Regions from separate parts of the Kitasatospora sp. NPDC059146 genome, predicted to be linked through region 2. Evidence: riboswitches for the same ligand, from Rfam matches in the RefSeq annotation. Region 2 holds a riboswitch; the other holds the start of a gene.
The links. Region 2 has a riboswitch for thiamine pyrophosphate ahead of ACFXPX_RS09915 (purine-cytosine permease family protein). Riboswitches for the same ligand answer to the same signal wherever they lie in the genome.
Positions count from the first base shown of each region.

Region 1 (5,983 bases), on a different contig from region 2:
CAGCGTGTCCGCCGCCATCAGATCAGCATCGCCTGGGCGCGGCGCTTGACCTCGGTGCCGCGGTTCTCCCGGAGCGCCTGGATCGGGCTGCCGGGCAGCGACGGGTCCTCGGTGAAGAGCCACTCCAGGATCTCCACGTCGTTGTACCCGCAGTCCCGCAGGACGGTCAGGGTGCCGGACAGGTGCTTGACCAGCCCCTGGCCGTCGATGAACGCCGCCGGGACCTGCAGCGACTTGTTCGGCCCGCGCCGGACGGCGATCAGGCCACCGTTCTTGACCAGGTCACGCACTTCGGTGACCCGGACCCCCCACTGCTCCGAGATGTCGGGCAGGTACACCCACTCGGTGACCAGGGCTTCAATCTTGCTTTCGATCTCACTCACGCCACCAGACTGCCACCTCCGCGGCCCGCCGCGCACCAAGTGCTACCCGGCGACGGCTCCCTTGAGCGCCACCGAGGGGTCCGCGGCGAGCGCCCGGTCGAGCACCGCACCGCGTTCGATCAGCTTCCGGCCCTGGGTGAGGTCGCGCGGCCGGTCCACGGCCAGCAGCGCGCTCGGCACCCCGTCGCGCAGCCAGAGCACCGACCACGCGGACTCCTGCGGGCTGCCGCGCCACAGCAGTTCGTCGCCCTCGGCGTGCCGGCCGGCGTACTGGACCATCCGCCCGAACTGCTCGGACCAGAAGTACGGCACCGGGTCGTACGGCGTGTCCGCCCCGAGCACGGCGGCGGCCGCGGCGGAGCCGGACTGCAGCGCGTGGTCCCAGTGCTGGACGGCCAGCCGGGCGCCGGAGCGCGCCGAGGGGTAGCTGACGCAGTCCCCGGCCGCGAACACCCCGGGCAGGCCGGTGCGCAGCCGCCCGTCCACCACGACCGCGCCGGAGGCGTCCAGCTCGACGCCCGAGCCGGCCAGCCAGCCGGTCGCGGGCCGGGCGCCGATGCCGACCACCACCTCGTCGGCGGGCAGGTGGGAGCCGTCGGCCAGCAGCACCGCCCCCGGCTCGACGGCGGCCACCCCGACCCCGCAGCGCAGGTCGACCCCGGCCTCGGCGTACCAGGCGGCCATCGCCGAGCCGACCCCGGTCGGCAGCGCGCCCGGCACCGGCGCCGGACCGGCCTCGACCACGGTGACCTCGCAGCCGGCCTGCCGCGCGGCGGTGGACACCTCGGCGCCGATCCAGCCCGCGCCGACCAGCACCAGCCGCAGGCCGGGGCGCAGCAGCGCGCGCAGCGCCAGGGCGTCGTCCAGGGTGTGCAGCAGATGGGCGCGCTCGGCTCCGGGCAGGGCGCGCGGGGTGGCGCCGGTGGCGATCACCAGCGCGTCGTACGGGAGGTCCCCGCCGTCGGTGTGCAGCACGCCGGGGGCGAGCCCGGTGGCCCGGCGGCCGGTGAGCAGCTCGATACCGAGCCGCCCGTAGTCGATGTCCAGGGTGGTGGCGTCGGCCTTGCCGAGCAGCACGTCCTTGGAGAGCGGCGGCCGGTCGTACGGCGCGTGCCGCTCCTCGCCGACCAGGACGATCCGCCCCCGCCAGCCGCCCTGCCGCAGCTGCAGGGCGCACTGCGCCCCGGCCAGCCCGGCCCCGACGACGACGACCACCCGATCCGTTCCGCTCAGCTCTGCCACGCCCGTCACTGTACCCAGCGCCGCTGAACCGGCTCTGAGCCGCTCATCCGCGGAGCCGGGCGGGCGGCCCCGTCTCACGCCTCGCACGGCCCTTCGGGCGGGCCGATCCCCGGAGTTAAGGTGGACGCACCACACGGGAGCCCGGCGGACCGGGCTGAGAGGCGGGCTGGCACGGCCTGCGACCGTCCGAACCTGATCCGGGTCATACCGGCGAAGGGAGAAGAGCAGCTTTGTCACGCATGCCATCGGGCAGCCGCGCCGACGTGCTGGTGATCGGCGGGGGCGTCATCGGCCTCGCGGTCGCCTGGCGCGCCGCGCAACGCGGGCTGCGGAACGTGATCGTGGTCGACCCCGGCCACGGCCGGGGGGCGGCCGGGGTCGCCGCCGGGATGCTCGCCCCGGTCACCGAGCTGCAGTACGGCGAGGAGCCGCTGCTGCACCTGGGGACGGCCTCCAACCGGCGGTACGAGTCCTTCGCCGCCGAGCTCACCGAGGCCAGCGGCGGCCTGGACACCGGCTACCGCCGGTGCGGCACCATCGCCGTCGCGCTGGACTCCGACGACCGCGCGGAACTGCGCGAACTGCACGCCTTCCACCTGCGGCTGGGCCTGGACTCCAGCTGGCTGACCGGCCGGGAGGCCCGCCGACTGGAGCCGATGCTCGCCCCCGGCGTGCGCGGCGGCCTGCACGTCGCGGACGACCACCAGGTGGATCCGCGCCGGCTGCTCACCGCCCTGGTCGCCGCCTGCGAGCGGGCCGGCGTCCGGCTGCACCGGGCCGAGGCCGTCGAGCTGCTGGTGGACGGCGGCCGCGCGGTCGGCGCCCGGCTGGACGACGGGGAGTCCCTGGCCGCCGAGCAGGTGGTCCTCGCCGCCGGCCCGCACAGCCACCGGCTGCCCGGCCTGCCCGAGGGCGTACTGCCCGCGGTACGCCCGGTGAAGGGGCAGATCGTCCGGCTGCACGTCCCGGAGGCCTACCGGCCGTTCCTGTCCCGCAACGTCCGCGCGGTGGTGCGCGGGCAGCACCTGTACCTCGTCCCCCGGGAGAACGGCGAGCTGGTGATCGGCGCGACCACCGAGGAACAGGGCTACGACACCACCGTCACCGCCGGCGGGGTGTACGAACTCCTGCGCGACGCCCACGAGTTGGTACCGGGTATCACCGAACTCCCGCTGCGCGAGACCTCCGCCGGGCTGCGCCCCGGCTCGCCGGACAACGCCCCGCTGCTGGGCCCGACCGCACTGCCCGGACTGGTCGCCGCCACCGGCCACTACCGCAACGGCGTGCTGCTCACCCCGGTCACCGCCGACCTGCTCGCCGACTACCTGGCGACCGGCGAAGTCCCCGACCTGGCACGGCCGTTCACGCCGACCCGGTTCTCCCCCGAAACCCCCGTCGCGAAGGCCTGCGCATGACCGAGACCGCCCCGAACGAGACCGCCCCGAACGAGATCGCCCTGACCGTCAACGGCGAGCCCCGCCGGGTGCCCGCCGCCACCACCCTCGCCGCACTGGTGGCCACCGTCAGCGCCGCCAACACCGGCGTCGCCGCCGCCCTCAACGAGGCCGTGGTGCCGCGCGGTTCGTGGCCCGGGACGACGCTGGGCAGCGGCGACCGGATCGAGATCCTGACCGCCGTCCAGGGAGGCTGAACCATGGCCGACGACCTGCTGACCATCGCCGGGACGACCTTCTCCTCCCGGCTCATCATGGGCACCGGCGGCGCGCCGAGCCTGGAGGTCCTGGAGCGCGCCCTGCTCGTCTCCGGCACCGAACTGACCACCGTGGCCATGCGCCGGGTGAACGCGAGCACCCAGGGCTCCGTCCTGGACGTGCTGACCCGCAACGGCATCCGGGTGCTGCCCAACACGGCCGGCTGCTTCACCGCCGGCGAGGCGGTGCTGACCGCCCGGCTGGCCCGCGAGGCGCTCGGCACGGACTGGGTGAAGCTGGAGGTGATCGCCGACGAGCGGACCCTGCTGCCGGACCCGATCGAGACCCTGGAGGCCGCCGAGACGCTGGTCGACGACGGCTTCACGGTGCTCCCGTACACCAACGACGACCCGGTGCTGGCCCGCAAGTTGGAGGACGTCGGCTGTGCGGCGATCATGCCGCTGGGCTCGCCGATCGGCTCCGGGCTGGGCATCCGCAACCCGCACAACTTCCAGCTGATCGTGGAGAGTGCGGGCGTCCCGGTGATCCTGGACGCGGGCGCCGGCACCGCCTCCGACGTCGCGCTGGCGATGGAACTGGGCTGCGCAGCGGTGATGCTCGCCTCCGCGGTGACCCGGGCCCAGGACCCGGTGCTGATGGCCGAGGCGATGCGGCACGCCGCCGAGGCGGGCCGGCTCGCCCACCGGGCCGGCCGCATCCCGCGCCGCTTCCACGCCGAGGCCTCCTCGGCGATGGCCGGCCGCGCCGACCTGGACACCCGCGAGCGGCCCGCGTTCTGAACCCGTCGCGGATGTCACAAGCCGGTCCCGGAGGCGGTGTCCGCCGGGACCGGCCCCCGCCCGCCGCACTAGACTCCCCCGAGTGGACATGGCACTGCACGACCCCCTGATCGGCACCGTGCTCGACAACCGGTACCGGGTCGAGCAGCGCATCGCGACCGGCGGGATGTCCACCGTGTACCGGGCCACCGACACCCGGCTGGACCGGGTGGTCGCCCTCAAGGTGATGCACCCCCAGCTCGCCGGGGACGAGGGCTTCACCGCCCGCTTCATCCGCGAGGCCAAGGCGGTCGCCAAGCTCACCCACCCCAACGTGGTCAACGTCTTCGACCAGGGCGCGGACGGCGGAAACGTTTTCCTCGCCATGGAGTACGTGCCCGGCCGCACCCTGCGCGACCTGCTGCGCGACCGCGGCGCGCTGTCCGTCCGGGCCGCGCTGGACGTGCTGGAGCCGGTGCTCGCCGCCCTCGGCGCCGCCCACCGGGCCGGGCTGGTCCACCGGGACGTCAAGCCGGAGAACGTGCTGATCACCGGGAGCGGCCTGGTCAAGGTCGCCGACTTCGGCCTGGTCCGGGTGCTGGGCAGCGCCGACGGCGCGCCCACCTCGACCAGCACCGCCACCGGCGGCACCGTCATGGGCACGGTCTCCTACCTGGCCCCCGAGCAGATCCTCCCGGACGCCCCCACCGACCAGCGGGTGGACGTCTACGCGGCCGGCATCCTGCTGTACGAGATGCTCACCGGCCGCCGCCCGCACACCGGCGACAACCCCGTCCAGGTCATGTACAAGCACCTGCACGAGGACGTCCCCGCCCCCTCGCTGACCGCCCCCGCCGTCGCCCCGGCGCTGGACGCCATAGTGGCCGGCGCCTGCGCCCGGGCCGCCGACGCCCGCCCGTACGACGCGGTGGAGCTGCTCGCCGCCCTCCAGCGGGTCCGCCGCACGCTCACCCCGGAGGAGCTGGACGCCGAGCCGCCGGCCTCCACCCACCCCAGCCCGCGCTACCCGACCAGCGAGCCGACCTCGGTGATCCAGCCGCTCCCCGGGCCCGCCGACGCCCCGCCGGCCGAGCGCACCAGCGTGCTGGAGGTGCCGGCCGAGCTGATGGACCAGCTGCTGGTCGAGCCCCGCCCGTACGACGAGCCGACCCCGGTCAGGACCCGTCGGCCCGGCCGACCGCGCCGGCTCCCGCGCAAGCCGCTGCTCTGGGCGGCCGCGCTGACCGCCCTGGTGCTGGCGGTCGGCGGGGTCACCTACGGGATCTCCGAGGGGCTGTACGGCGCGGTGCCGAGCGTGCTCGGCAAGGACCGCTCGCAGGCACAGCGGGTCCTGGACGGCGAGGGCATGCACGGCCGCTTCGTGGAGGTGTTCAGCGAGTCCGTCCCGGCCGGGCAGGTGATCTCCACCGATCCCGGGGTGGGCGCGCGCACCCGCAAGAGCGACCCGGTGACGGTCACCCTCTCCAAGGGCCCCAAGCGGATCGCCGTGCCGGACGTCACCGGCAGGAGCGCGGACGACGCGGCCGCCGCGCTGGCCGGCGCCCAGCTGACCAGGGGCGGGGTGACCCAGACCTACAACGACACCGTGCCGGAGGGCTCGGTGATCAGCAGCACGCCGGCCGCCGGGCAGCAGCTGCCGGAGAACGCCGCGGTCTCGCTGGTGGTCAGCAAGGGCATGGTGCCGGTCCCGGACGTCACCGGGATGGCCCGGGACGACGCCCAGAGGGCGCTGCAGGCGGCGGGCTTCACCATGAAGGCCTCGACCGACTGGACGCTCGGCATGGGCAAGGTGAGCGGCCAGTCCCCGACGGCCGGGGAGCGGCGCCCGCAGAAGTCCGTGGTGACGGTCAACTTCTCGCTGTTCTAGTAGTGCTTTGTTAGGTCGGGGCTGGTCTTGGTCTGGGCA
Region 1 is NZ_JBHZCY010000231.1:346-6,328, forward strand. Features, by position in the region: partial or broken gene ACFXPX_RS43165 (thiamine phosphate synthase) at 1-18, opposite strand, end outside; gene ACFXPX_RS43170 (Rv2175c family DNA-binding protein) at 18-383, opposite strand; gene ACFXPX_RS43175 (NAD(P)/FAD-dependent oxidoreductase) at 426-1,625, opposite strand; TPP riboswitch at 1,749-1,861, shown strand; gene thiO (glycine oxidase ThiO) at 1,865-3,040, shown strand; gene thiS (sulfur carrier protein ThiS) at 3,037-3,276, shown strand; gene ACFXPX_RS43190 (thiazole synthase) at 3,280-4,077, shown strand; gene pknB (Stk1 family PASTA domain-containing Ser/Thr kinase) at 4,166-5,944, shown strand.
Region 1: another riboswitch for thiamine pyrophosphate. It lies ahead of thiO (glycine oxidase ThiO); the one in region 2 lies ahead of ACFXPX_RS09915 (purine-cytosine permease family protein).

Region 2 (10,145 bases):
GGGTTGATCGAGGCGTCGGTCTGCAGGGCGTTCATGTACGAGGCCTGCGAGCCGGTCTCGTCGCCGGAGGCGACCGGGCGGTCCTTGGCGCTGACGATGCCGCTGGTGACGGTGGACTCCAGGCCGTACGGCGCACCGATCGCGACGGTGGCGTCACCGACGTTGACCTTGTCGGAGTCGGCCAGCGGCAGCGGCGACAGCTTGCTCTTCGGCGGGTTGTCGATCTTGACCACGGCGACGTCGTAGCCCTCGGCGTGGCCCAGCACCGAGGCGGTGTAGGAGGTGCCGTCGGCGAACTTGACGGTCAGTTTGCCGCCGTTGAGGGCCGGCGCGACCACGTGGTTGTTGGTGAGGATGTGGCCCTCGGTGTCGAAGACGAAGCCGGTGCCGGTACCCGACTCGGTGCTGTTCTGCGCCTTGATGGTGACGACGCTGGGCAGCGCCTTCTGGGCGATGGCGGCGATCGACCCGGGGACGGGCTCGTTCTTCTGGGTGTTGCTGGCCTGGACGGTGGTGCTGCGGTGGTCGTCCGCCGAGCTGCTGCTGCCCGCGTGGTCGCTGGCGACCACACCGACCGCGCCGCCCGCGATGCCGGCGACCAGCGCGACGGCCGCGAGCAGGGCCACCAGGCCGCCGCGCTTCTTGCGCGGGCCGTGGCCGCCCGGGCCGCCGGGGTACTCGGCGGGGTACCCGAACGGACCGCCGGGGCCGCCGGGGTGGCCCGCGCCGGCGTCGTGGCCGCCGCCCCAGCCGCCGAGCGGCTGGCCGGCGCCGAAGGGGTGGTGACCGGGTGCGCCGGGCGCGACGGGCGCACCGGCGGCCGGGGCGCCGTACGGCTCCTGGGCGTTGGCGGCCGGGACGCCGTAGCCCTCGTGGGCGCCGGCGGCGGGCACGCCGTGGGTCGGGGTCGCGTACGGGTTGGTGCCCGGGGTGCCCGGCGGCAGGGCGGGCGCGGCCGGAGCGGCGGCGACCGGGGCCGGGGCGGGCGGCGCGGGCGGCAGGACCGGCGGCGGGGCGTCGATGTAGCCGGTGGCCGGGTCGACGGCGGGCTCCTCGACGGCGGGCGCGGCCGGCGCGGCCGGGGCCTCCGGCGCGGGCACCTTGGTGAAGGCGACGGTCGGCTGGTGCCCGCCCTCCGCCGGGGCGGCCTCGGCCGCCGCGCTCGCGGCGGCCGGCTCCGGGACCCGGCCGAACGCCATGGTCGGCTGGTGCCCGCTGTCGGCCGGGGCGGCGTCGGCCGACCCGTCCACCGGCCCGGCCACCGGGTTGTCCACCGGTTCGTCCTTCGGCTCGGGAACCCGGCTGAAGGCCATGGTCGGCTTGTGGCCGCCCTGAGCGGTGCCGTCGGGAACGGCACCCGCCGCCTCCGGGGCCCCCGCGGGCTGCTCCCCCTGCGGCCCGATGGGCCCAACCTCGCGCTCGGTGCTCACGGACGACCTCCATAGCTGACAGAACCAAGGACCATAGTTTTTCGCACCGGCGATTCGATTGCCGTAAGGACCCCTCTGAATAACTCATAAGAATCCTTAGCCGCCACCGACAACCGGGGCTCCCCACCCCCGCCCGGCGTCCCGCGATGCGGACCGCGCACCCCGTGGCCTTTGGCGTTCGTACCCGTGCCGGTTAGCCTGTCGCTCCAAACTGACACGCGGGAGCTTGGACCGACCAGGCTGAGAGTGCGCATGTCGACCGTACGCCAGGCCAGTGACCGGCGGACCGTCGAGGGGGCGCTGACCGCCGGAACCTGTCCGGGTAATGCCGGCGTAGGGAGTATCGGCCATGCCGCCTGCTTCGCCATCCTCTTCTCCGGGCGCGCCCGCGTCCAAGGATTTCCCGCCGGACCCGGCCGGCGCCGGCGCCGCGCTGCTGGACCACCGCGTCGAGGCACCGCTGGTCCTGGACACCGAGCCGCCGCGCACCCTGCGCTTCCGGGACCACTTCGCGCTGTGGATGAACCTCGGCGTCAGCCTGATCGGCTTCTCCACCGCCGCGACCGTGCTCGGCGAGAAGGGCAGCGAGCTGTCGCTGGCCGCCGCGGTGACGGCGATCGTGACCGGTACGGCGGTCGGCACCGCGATGCTCGGCGTCGCCGCGCTGATCGGGGCCCGCACCGGCGCCCCGGCGATGGCCAACCTGCGCGGCCTGTTCGGCACCCGGCTGTCCTACCTGCCGACCGTGCTGAACATCGTCCAGTGCGTCGGCTGGGGCGTGTTCGAGCTGCTGACCATCGCGGCGGGCGCCCAGACCGTCGCCCACACCAGCGACTACCGCTGGCTGTTCGTGCTGCTCGCGGGCGCGCTGACCACCGCGCTGACGATCTGGCCGCTGGGCTCGATCGCGGTGCTGCGCCGCTTCGTGGCCGGGGCGGTCGCGGTCGCGATGGTGTACTTCACCGTCCAGCTGGGCCGCCAGGGCGTGCCGGACCCGGGCGCGGGCAACTGGCACGGCTTCCTGGGCGCCACCGACGCGATGATCGCGGTGTCGATCTCCTTCGTCCCGATGGCCGCCGACTACACCCGGCACTCGCGCAGCCCGAAGTCGGCCTTCTGGGGCAGCTTCTCCGGCTACACCGTCGCCCAGGTCTGGTGCTACGTGCTGGGCCTGATGGCGCTGCTCCAGTCCGACGGCGACCCGAGCCGGATCTTCGACTCCTTCCTCGGTGTCTGGGCCGGCTGGCTGTTCCTCCTGGTGCTGGTGCTGCGCGAGACCGACCAGTCCTTCGCCAACGTCTACTCGACCGCGATGTCGCTGCAGAACCTGCTGCCGCGGGTGGACCGCCGGGTGCTGAGCGGCGGGATCGGCGTGCTGACCACCGTGCTGGCGCTGCGCATCGACCGGTTCACCGACACCTACAGCAACTTCCTCGGCCTGATCGGCTCGGTCTTCGTACCGCTGCTGGCGGTGCTGGCGGTGGACTACTTCTTCGGCGCCGGCCGGCACGGCTGGGACCTCTCCGAGCGGGCACCGTCCCGCTGGCTGATGCTGCTGCCGTGGGTGCTGGGCTTCGCCGTCTACCAGCTGATCGCGCCGACCGCGGTGGGCGACGGATGGGTGGACTTCTGGACCTCGGCCCAGCGGACCCTGCACTTCACCCCGCAGGAGTGGACCTCGGCCTCGCTGTTCGCCTTCCTGGTGCCGGCGCTGGTCACCTGGGGCCTCACCCCGTTGACCCGCCGCACCGCCCGGGCCTGACGCACCGGGGGCGGAGCCGGCCCCGCAGGTTGGGACCGGCTTCGCCCCGGGTTCACCCGCGCCCCCTATCGTTGGGGCCGTGACCAGCCCAGAACTGCCCTCGGCGGCGGCGCGCACCACGCCCTCCGTCCAGGTGATCGCCCACCGCGGCTCCTCCCACGCCCTGCCCGAGCACACCCTCGCGGCGTACCGGCGCGCGCTCGACGAGGGCGCGGACGCCGTCGAGTGCGACGTGCGGGTGACGGCCGACGGCCACCTGGTCTGCGTGCACGACCGCCGGATCGGCCGGGTCTCGAACGGCCGCGGCACCGTCTCCGCGATGACGCTGGCCGAGCTGGAGGCGTACGACTTCGGCGCCTGGAAGACCGGCCGGCCCAGCACCGACCCCGAGCTGCGCGGCGTGCTGCGGCTGGAGCGGCTGCTCGAACTGGTGGTGGACTGCGGCCGCCCGGTGGACCTGGCGATCGAGACCAAGCACCCGGTGCGGTTCCGCGGCCGGGTCGAGGCCGAGCTGCTGCGCACCCTGGAGCGGTACAAGATCGGCACCGCGCCGGACGGCGAGCGCCCGTCCGCCCGGATCATGAGCTTCTCCTCGATCGCGCTGAACCGGGTGGCCGCCGCCGCGCCCGACTACCGGCGGGTGTTCCTGATCGAACGGATGCTGCCGCTGCTGGGCCGCCTGCGCCCCGGGCAGCCGCTGCCGGGCGGGGCCCGGATCGCCGGCCCCGGCATCGAGCTGATCAAGGCCAAGCCGCAGCTGGTGCCCCGGCTGCGCGAGCTGGGCCACGAGGTGCACGTGTGGACGGTGGACGAGCCGGCCGACGTCGAGCTCTGCCTGGAGCTCGGGGTCTCCGCGATCATCACCAACAGGCCCGCCGAGGTGCTGGCCCAGCTCGGCCGCTGAGCCGGGGCCGGGCGCCCCGGGTACCCGGGGAAACCTGATCACCCTGGTCGGCAGTCAAACCTTCCGCGCACGGTATTGCCGGAATTCTTGCGATCGGGCGACGGAGGGTGAGCACGGAATGACCTCTTGTCGACCCTGAGTCGCGCCGCCGGAAAAGGGCCCGCAGGATCCTCCGACAGTCGTTTCCGACGCATTACCAAGGGGCATCCATCCCTCGGCATACGCTGAAGGAGGTCCGGGGGTGGCGTTGATGGTGGCGCGTGAAGTGCCGACTTCATCGACCATGGCAGTGCCGCACGGCCCAGCGAGTGTCGGGGTCGCACGGCGCCGACTGCGTCGAGATCTGGGTGACCGGCAGATACCGGAACCGGTCATCGATGATGCTGTTCTGATCCTTTCCGAACTGTTGAGCAACGCCTGTCGGTACGCCCGTCCGCTCGGCCCGCTGCCCGCCCTGGGCCGCGGCGCCCGGGCGGAGGTGGTGGACCAGGTGCTGGTCGGCGTCCCCTCCGGGACGCACCCGGCACCGGGCGGCCGGGAGCCCGAGGACGACACGGCCGAGCCGGCCGGCGGTGTGCTGGTCCGCTGGCAGATGCACGCCGACGGCGTGCTCACCCTGGAGGTCACCGACGGCGGCGCGGCCACCCGGCCGCTGCCCGCCAGCCCCTCGCTGACCTCGCGCGGCGGCCGCGGCCTGGCCATCGTCGACCAGCTGGCCAGCGACTGGGGCGTCCGGGACGCGCCCGGCGAGGTCACGGTCTGGGCGGCGCTGCCCGCCCGCGCCCGGCACGCCCGGCGCACCGGGGGCGGCACCGCCCGCAGCGCGTAGCCGTCCGAGCGGCACCCGTCCGACCGGTACCAGGGCGTACGGCACCCGTCCGACCGGCGCCCGCCCCGGCGCGTTCCCGCGCGCCGGGGGAACCTCAGTAGGCTTCCCGTGAAACAGGACCACCGTCCCCGGGAGAGCCGCAGCATGGGCAAGAAGGCCGCCAAGAAGGCGCCGCAGCGCCAGTCCACCACCGCCGTCACGGGTGAGATCCCCGTGGTCGGGGCCCGCGAGGACTGCCCCTGCGGCTCGGGCCGCCGCTACAAGGCGTGCCACGGCCGGGAGGCCTCGCACGCCGTGCAGGAGCTGGTGCACCGCCCGTTCGAGGGCCTGCCGGGCGAGGCCGACTGGGTGGCGCTGCGCGAGCTGGTGCCCGCCGCCACGGTGCCGCTGACGCTGGCCGCCGGAGTGACCGCGAGCGCCGGGGGCGACGTCCCGTCGGTGACCCTGGCGACGGTGCTGCCGCTGGCCTGGCCGGCCCTGCGCCGCCCCGACGGCTCGATCCTGCTCGGCCTGCAGACCCAGTCCTCCTCGGGCGACCTCAGCCGCGACCTCGCGGACGCCCTGGAGCTGGCCCTGGCCACCGAGCCCGGCAGCCCCGTCCCGGCCCGCCGGACCGGCCCGGGCGGCCGCCGCCTCCAGGACCTGCTGGACGCCTCCGCCGCGTTCACGCCCACCGTGCACACCGGCTTCGAGTTCTGGCTGGAGGACGCCGAGACCGCCACCGGCGAGGTCGCCGCCTCGCTGGAGCGCGCCAACGCCTCCGCCATCCCGACCGAGAAGCTCGCGAGCGTCGACGCCGCCTACTGGTGCGGCACCCCGGACAAGAACCACCTGCGCTGGGTGATGACCGTGCCCGAGGAGCGGCTGCTGGACGCGCTGGCCCGGCTGAACGCCGCCGGCGAGGCCTCGCTCGGCGCGGACACCCGCCTGGTGGGCTCGTTCCGCGCGCACGGCCTGACCGTCCCGGTGTGGGACCTCCCGCTCGCCATGACCGCCGCCGACTGCGAGAAGCCGGCCGCCGAGTTCGGCGAGCGGCTCGCCGCCGTCCTCGCCGACCCGACCGAGCTGACCGCCGAGGAGCGGCGCGCCCGCGCGAACCTGGTGAACCGTCAGGTCACCCTGAACTAAAGCGCGCAGGATCCGGGTGATACGCGTCACATTGTCGCCGGGAAGCCGCAATTTCCGGGCCTGGAGGGCGTCTTGGAAATTGGCGCGGGCGCGGATCCTTGTTACTGTCTAAAGAGTCCGGCCGCTGGTGCATCCCCCGTCGCCAGCGGCCGGATCTTTTCTTTTTCCGGAACGCCCCGCACCACCGGGCCCGGAGTCCGGCCCGACCCGGCGATCCGTCAGTACGTCGAGCGCCCGCTGTCCAGCCGGACCGTCGCCTCCACCAACTCCCCCAGCAGCGGCCCGACCTGCGGCAACCGGACCCCACCGGCCGCGGCCGGCCGCGGCGCCAGCACCCAGCGCACCCTCCCGGCCCCGCCGCCGGGCGGCAGCGGCAGGAAGCCGCCCGGCCCGTGGTAGCGCAACGATCCTGGCACCGAAGGGAGTTGGGCGAGCATCTCGCCCAGGGCGTCGAGCGAGTACGGGGCCACCAGCAGGGCGTAGCGGCCCGGCATCGCGAGCACCGGGCCGAGCGGCAGCCGCAGCGCGCCCAGGTGGACCAGCGCCCTGGCACCGGCCGCCGCGGGCAGGCTGACCGCCGAGACCGCGGAGCCGGTGGCGGCCAGCACCGGCGCGTCCGGGGTCTGCCGCTCCCACCACCAGCGCACCATCCGGGGGTCCGTGGTGGCGGCCAGCAGGGACGGGTCGTGCGGATGGGCGCCGGGCGCCGGGCAGTCCGGCTCCCCGCAGGAACAGCGGCCGCCGCACAGCACGGTGCCGGGCACCACCGGCCAGCGGTGTTCGACGGCGGCCGTGAGGGCCGCGGCCAGCCGGGCGGACGACTCCTGCGGCTCCCGGGACTCCTGCGACCGGCTCCTCGGGCTCTTCGGGTTCTCACGCATGGCGCTCGTTCCTTTCCCTGACCGCTCGGTTCGCTCCGCCCCACCGACATCCGTCGGGACCCGCCGCAGGGGCCCGCGGCGGCACGGCCCCGGAAAGGCGCGGAACGGGGCGGGCGGCACGGCGGACGGCGCGGCTACGACGTGGAGCACGGTGTGGAGCACGACATGAGAAGGGCCGCGCACTGGAACAGCCCCTGGAACGAGAATCCCGTATGCGACCGGATGGACGCCGCCCGGGCGCGCTTGGTTCCACCGTACGAGTGAGAGACTTCCGGCCAGCCCGGATCGCGGGCGGCGCGGACATACGATCCGGACGGCCGCCCGGTCCGTCCCCTCGGTTCTGCCCGCTCCCGGCTCGCTCCATGCCTCCGGCTCCGACCGGCGCGCCGCGCCCGGTGCGCGCCCTCCGACCGGGTCGCGCGGACGTGGAACCGGCCACCGCATCGTCCTGGATCTGGACATGCCCCGAATGGCCTGTGTAGAAGTGGTGGCATTGCTGTCGATCAATGACGAGTAGTAGCGAATCGAGGCGAAACGCGTCCTTTGGCCGTGCTCGCTCCACATTGGCCGTACCTGGGGGTTTCGCATGGCACGTAGCACCGCGTCAGGAGTGGCGGCATGACCAAGTCCCACGCGTCGGCCGCCCAGCCGTCGACGCCGCCCGCAGAGCCGGGTGAGACCGGCTGTGCGGGCGGGCTCACCGTCCTCGACCCGCCGCCGGACCTGCCCGGCCCCACCGACGCTCCGGACGGCGGCGCCGACGGCCCCGCGGCACCGTCCAGCACGGTGCAGGACCGTTTGGCCGGACGCCTGTCCGATATCACCAGCCTGTACGAGCACACCGAGCGGCTCGCCCGCGCCCGCGGCACCACCGCCACCCTGGACGCCGTGCTCGCCTCCGGCGCCGCCCTGCTCGGCGCCGACCGCGGCGTCCTGGTCACCCTGCTGCCGGGCGGCGGCACCGGCCAGCCCGTCGGCCTCGGCCTGGACCGGGCCAGCCTCGGCGCCCTGGAGACCGTCCCGACCGAACAGAGCCTGCTCGCCCGGCTGCTGAGCGAGCACGACCGCCCCGAACAGCTGCACTCCGCCGACCTCGCCGACGACCCGGCCGTCGGCGCCCGGCTGCGCGAACTCGCCGTCCACCTCGGCCTCGGCGGCGCCTACGGCCTCCCGCTCGCCACCGTCGAGGACGGCCCGCTCGCCGCCGCCGTCTGGTTCTACGACCGGCCCGCCCAGCCCACCGACTGCCAGCGCGAACTCGCCCGCCACTACTGCGAGATCGCCGCCCCGCTGCTCGCCAAGCAGCTGGAGGCGGAACGCACCCTGCGCACCACCGAGGCGCTGCGCCGCGGCCTGCTGCCGGACCACCTCCCGCAGATCCCCGGACTGCGACTGGCCGCCCGGCTCGTCCCGGCCGGCCTGGACCGCTCCAGCGGCAGCGACTGGTACGACGCCATCCCGCTGCCGGACGGCACCGTCGGCCTCACCGTCGGCTCGGTCTCCGGCGACGGCCCCGGCGCGGGCCCCGGCTCCGCCCCCGGCGCGGCCGCCGCGATGGGCCGGATCCGGGCCGCGCTGCGGGCGTACGCGGTACTGGAGGGCGAGGACCCGGTCTCCGTCCTCGGCGACCTGGAACTGCTGCTCAAGACCACCGAGCCGACCCGCACCGCCACCGCCGTCTACGCCTGGGTCGAACCCGAGGACCGCCGGATCACCCTGGCCGGGGCCGGGCACTGCCCGCCCGTCCTGGTCGGCCGGCACGGCGCCGAGTTCGTGGAGACCTCGCTCTCCGCCCCGCTCGGCATGCTGGCCTGCTGGGAGGCCCCCGGGGTCGAGCTCACCGCCGGGCGCGGCGACACCCTGCTGCTCTACACCGAGGGCCTGGCCCGCCGCTGCGGCCCGACCCTGCACGCCGGCCAGGCCAACCTGCGCCGGGCCGCCGCCGACGCCCCGCGCGACGTGCGGATCGACCCGGAGCGGCTCTGCGCCCATCTGCTGGCCGTCTGCCCCGCCCCGGACGCCTCCCCGGCCACCGACGACCTGATGCTGCTGGCCGCGCGCTTCGAGTAGGGCCCGTCGCCGCCCCGCAGGCGGGAGTCCGAAGACGGGCCCTGCCCATACGAACCCCGGACGGGCGGGCGGCCGGGCGTCCGTACCATGGACGCACGGCCGCCCGCGCGTGTCGCGACCCGACACCTCCCCCGAGGGCGGCGGTACCACCCCCAAGGAGGCGTTGCACGTGACCGAGGACCGGACCCCCGCAGTGGCCGAGAACCCCGAGGCCGAGGGCGGCGAGGAGCCGCCGCCGTTCAAGGGCCGCAAGAACGGCCTCTACGGCGAGATCTCGGACGAGCTGTCCGCCTCGATGAGGACCGGTTGGGCCGACACCGAGCTGCACGGCCTCACCCCGGTCGCCCAGGCCCCGTACGCCGCCGCGCGCCGTGCCGCGCTGTCCGCCGCCCACCCGGGCGTGCGCCTGGTCGTCCCGGCCGGCAACCTGCGGGTGCGCTCCAACGACACCGACTACAACTTCCGCGCCGCCAGCGAGTACGTGCACCTCACCGGCGACCGGACCGAGGACGCGGTGCTGGTCGGCGAGCCGACCGGCGACGCCGGCCACGAGTTCACCCTCTACCTGCTGCCCCGCTCGGACCGCGAGAACGGCGAGTTCTGGCTGGACGGCTACGGCGAGCTGTGGGTCGGCCGCCGGCACAGCCTGACCGAGCAGGAGCAGCTGCTCGGCCTGCCCGCCCGCGACGTCCGCAAGGCCGCCGAGGAGCTGGCCGGGCGCGCCAAGGACTCCGCCGTGCCGACCCGGATCGTCCGCGGCTACGACGCCGGCCTGGAGGCCGCGCTCGCCGAGGTGCTGGACGCCGACAAGGACGCCGACCTCAAGGAGTTCCTGAGCGGCCTGCGCCTGGTCAAGGACGAGTGGGAGATCGGCGAGCTGCGCGCCGCCTGCGACGCCACCGTCAACGGCTTCACCGACGTGGTCCGCGAGCTCGGGCAGGCCGTCGCCACCTCCGAGCGCTGGATCGAGGGCACCTTCTGGCGCCGCGCCCGGGTCGAGGGCAACGACGTCGGCTACGGCACCATCGCCGCGGCCGGCCCGCACGCCACCACCCTGCACTGGGTCCGCAACGACGGCGACGTCCGCCCCGGCGAGCTGCTGCTGCTGGACGCCGGCGTGGAGACCCACACCCTCTACACC
Region 2 is NZ_JBHZCY010000016.1:21,762-31,906, reverse strand. Features, by position in the region: gene ACFXPX_RS09920 (S1C family serine protease) at 1-1,430, opposite strand, end outside; TPP riboswitch at 1,639-1,787, shown strand; gene ACFXPX_RS09915 (purine-cytosine permease family protein) at 1,780-3,192, shown strand; gene ACFXPX_RS09910 (glycerophosphodiester phosphodiesterase) at 3,272-4,096, shown strand; gene ACFXPX_RS09905 (ATP-binding protein) at 4,338-4,925, shown strand; gene ACFXPX_RS09900 (DUF5926 family protein) at 5,070-6,053, shown strand; gene ACFXPX_RS09895 (bifunctional DNA primase/polymerase) at 6,272-6,934, opposite strand; gene ACFXPX_RS09890 (PP2C family protein-serine/threonine phosphatase) at 7,553-9,004, shown strand; gene ACFXPX_RS09885 (aminopeptidase P family protein) at 9,174-10,145, shown strand, end outside.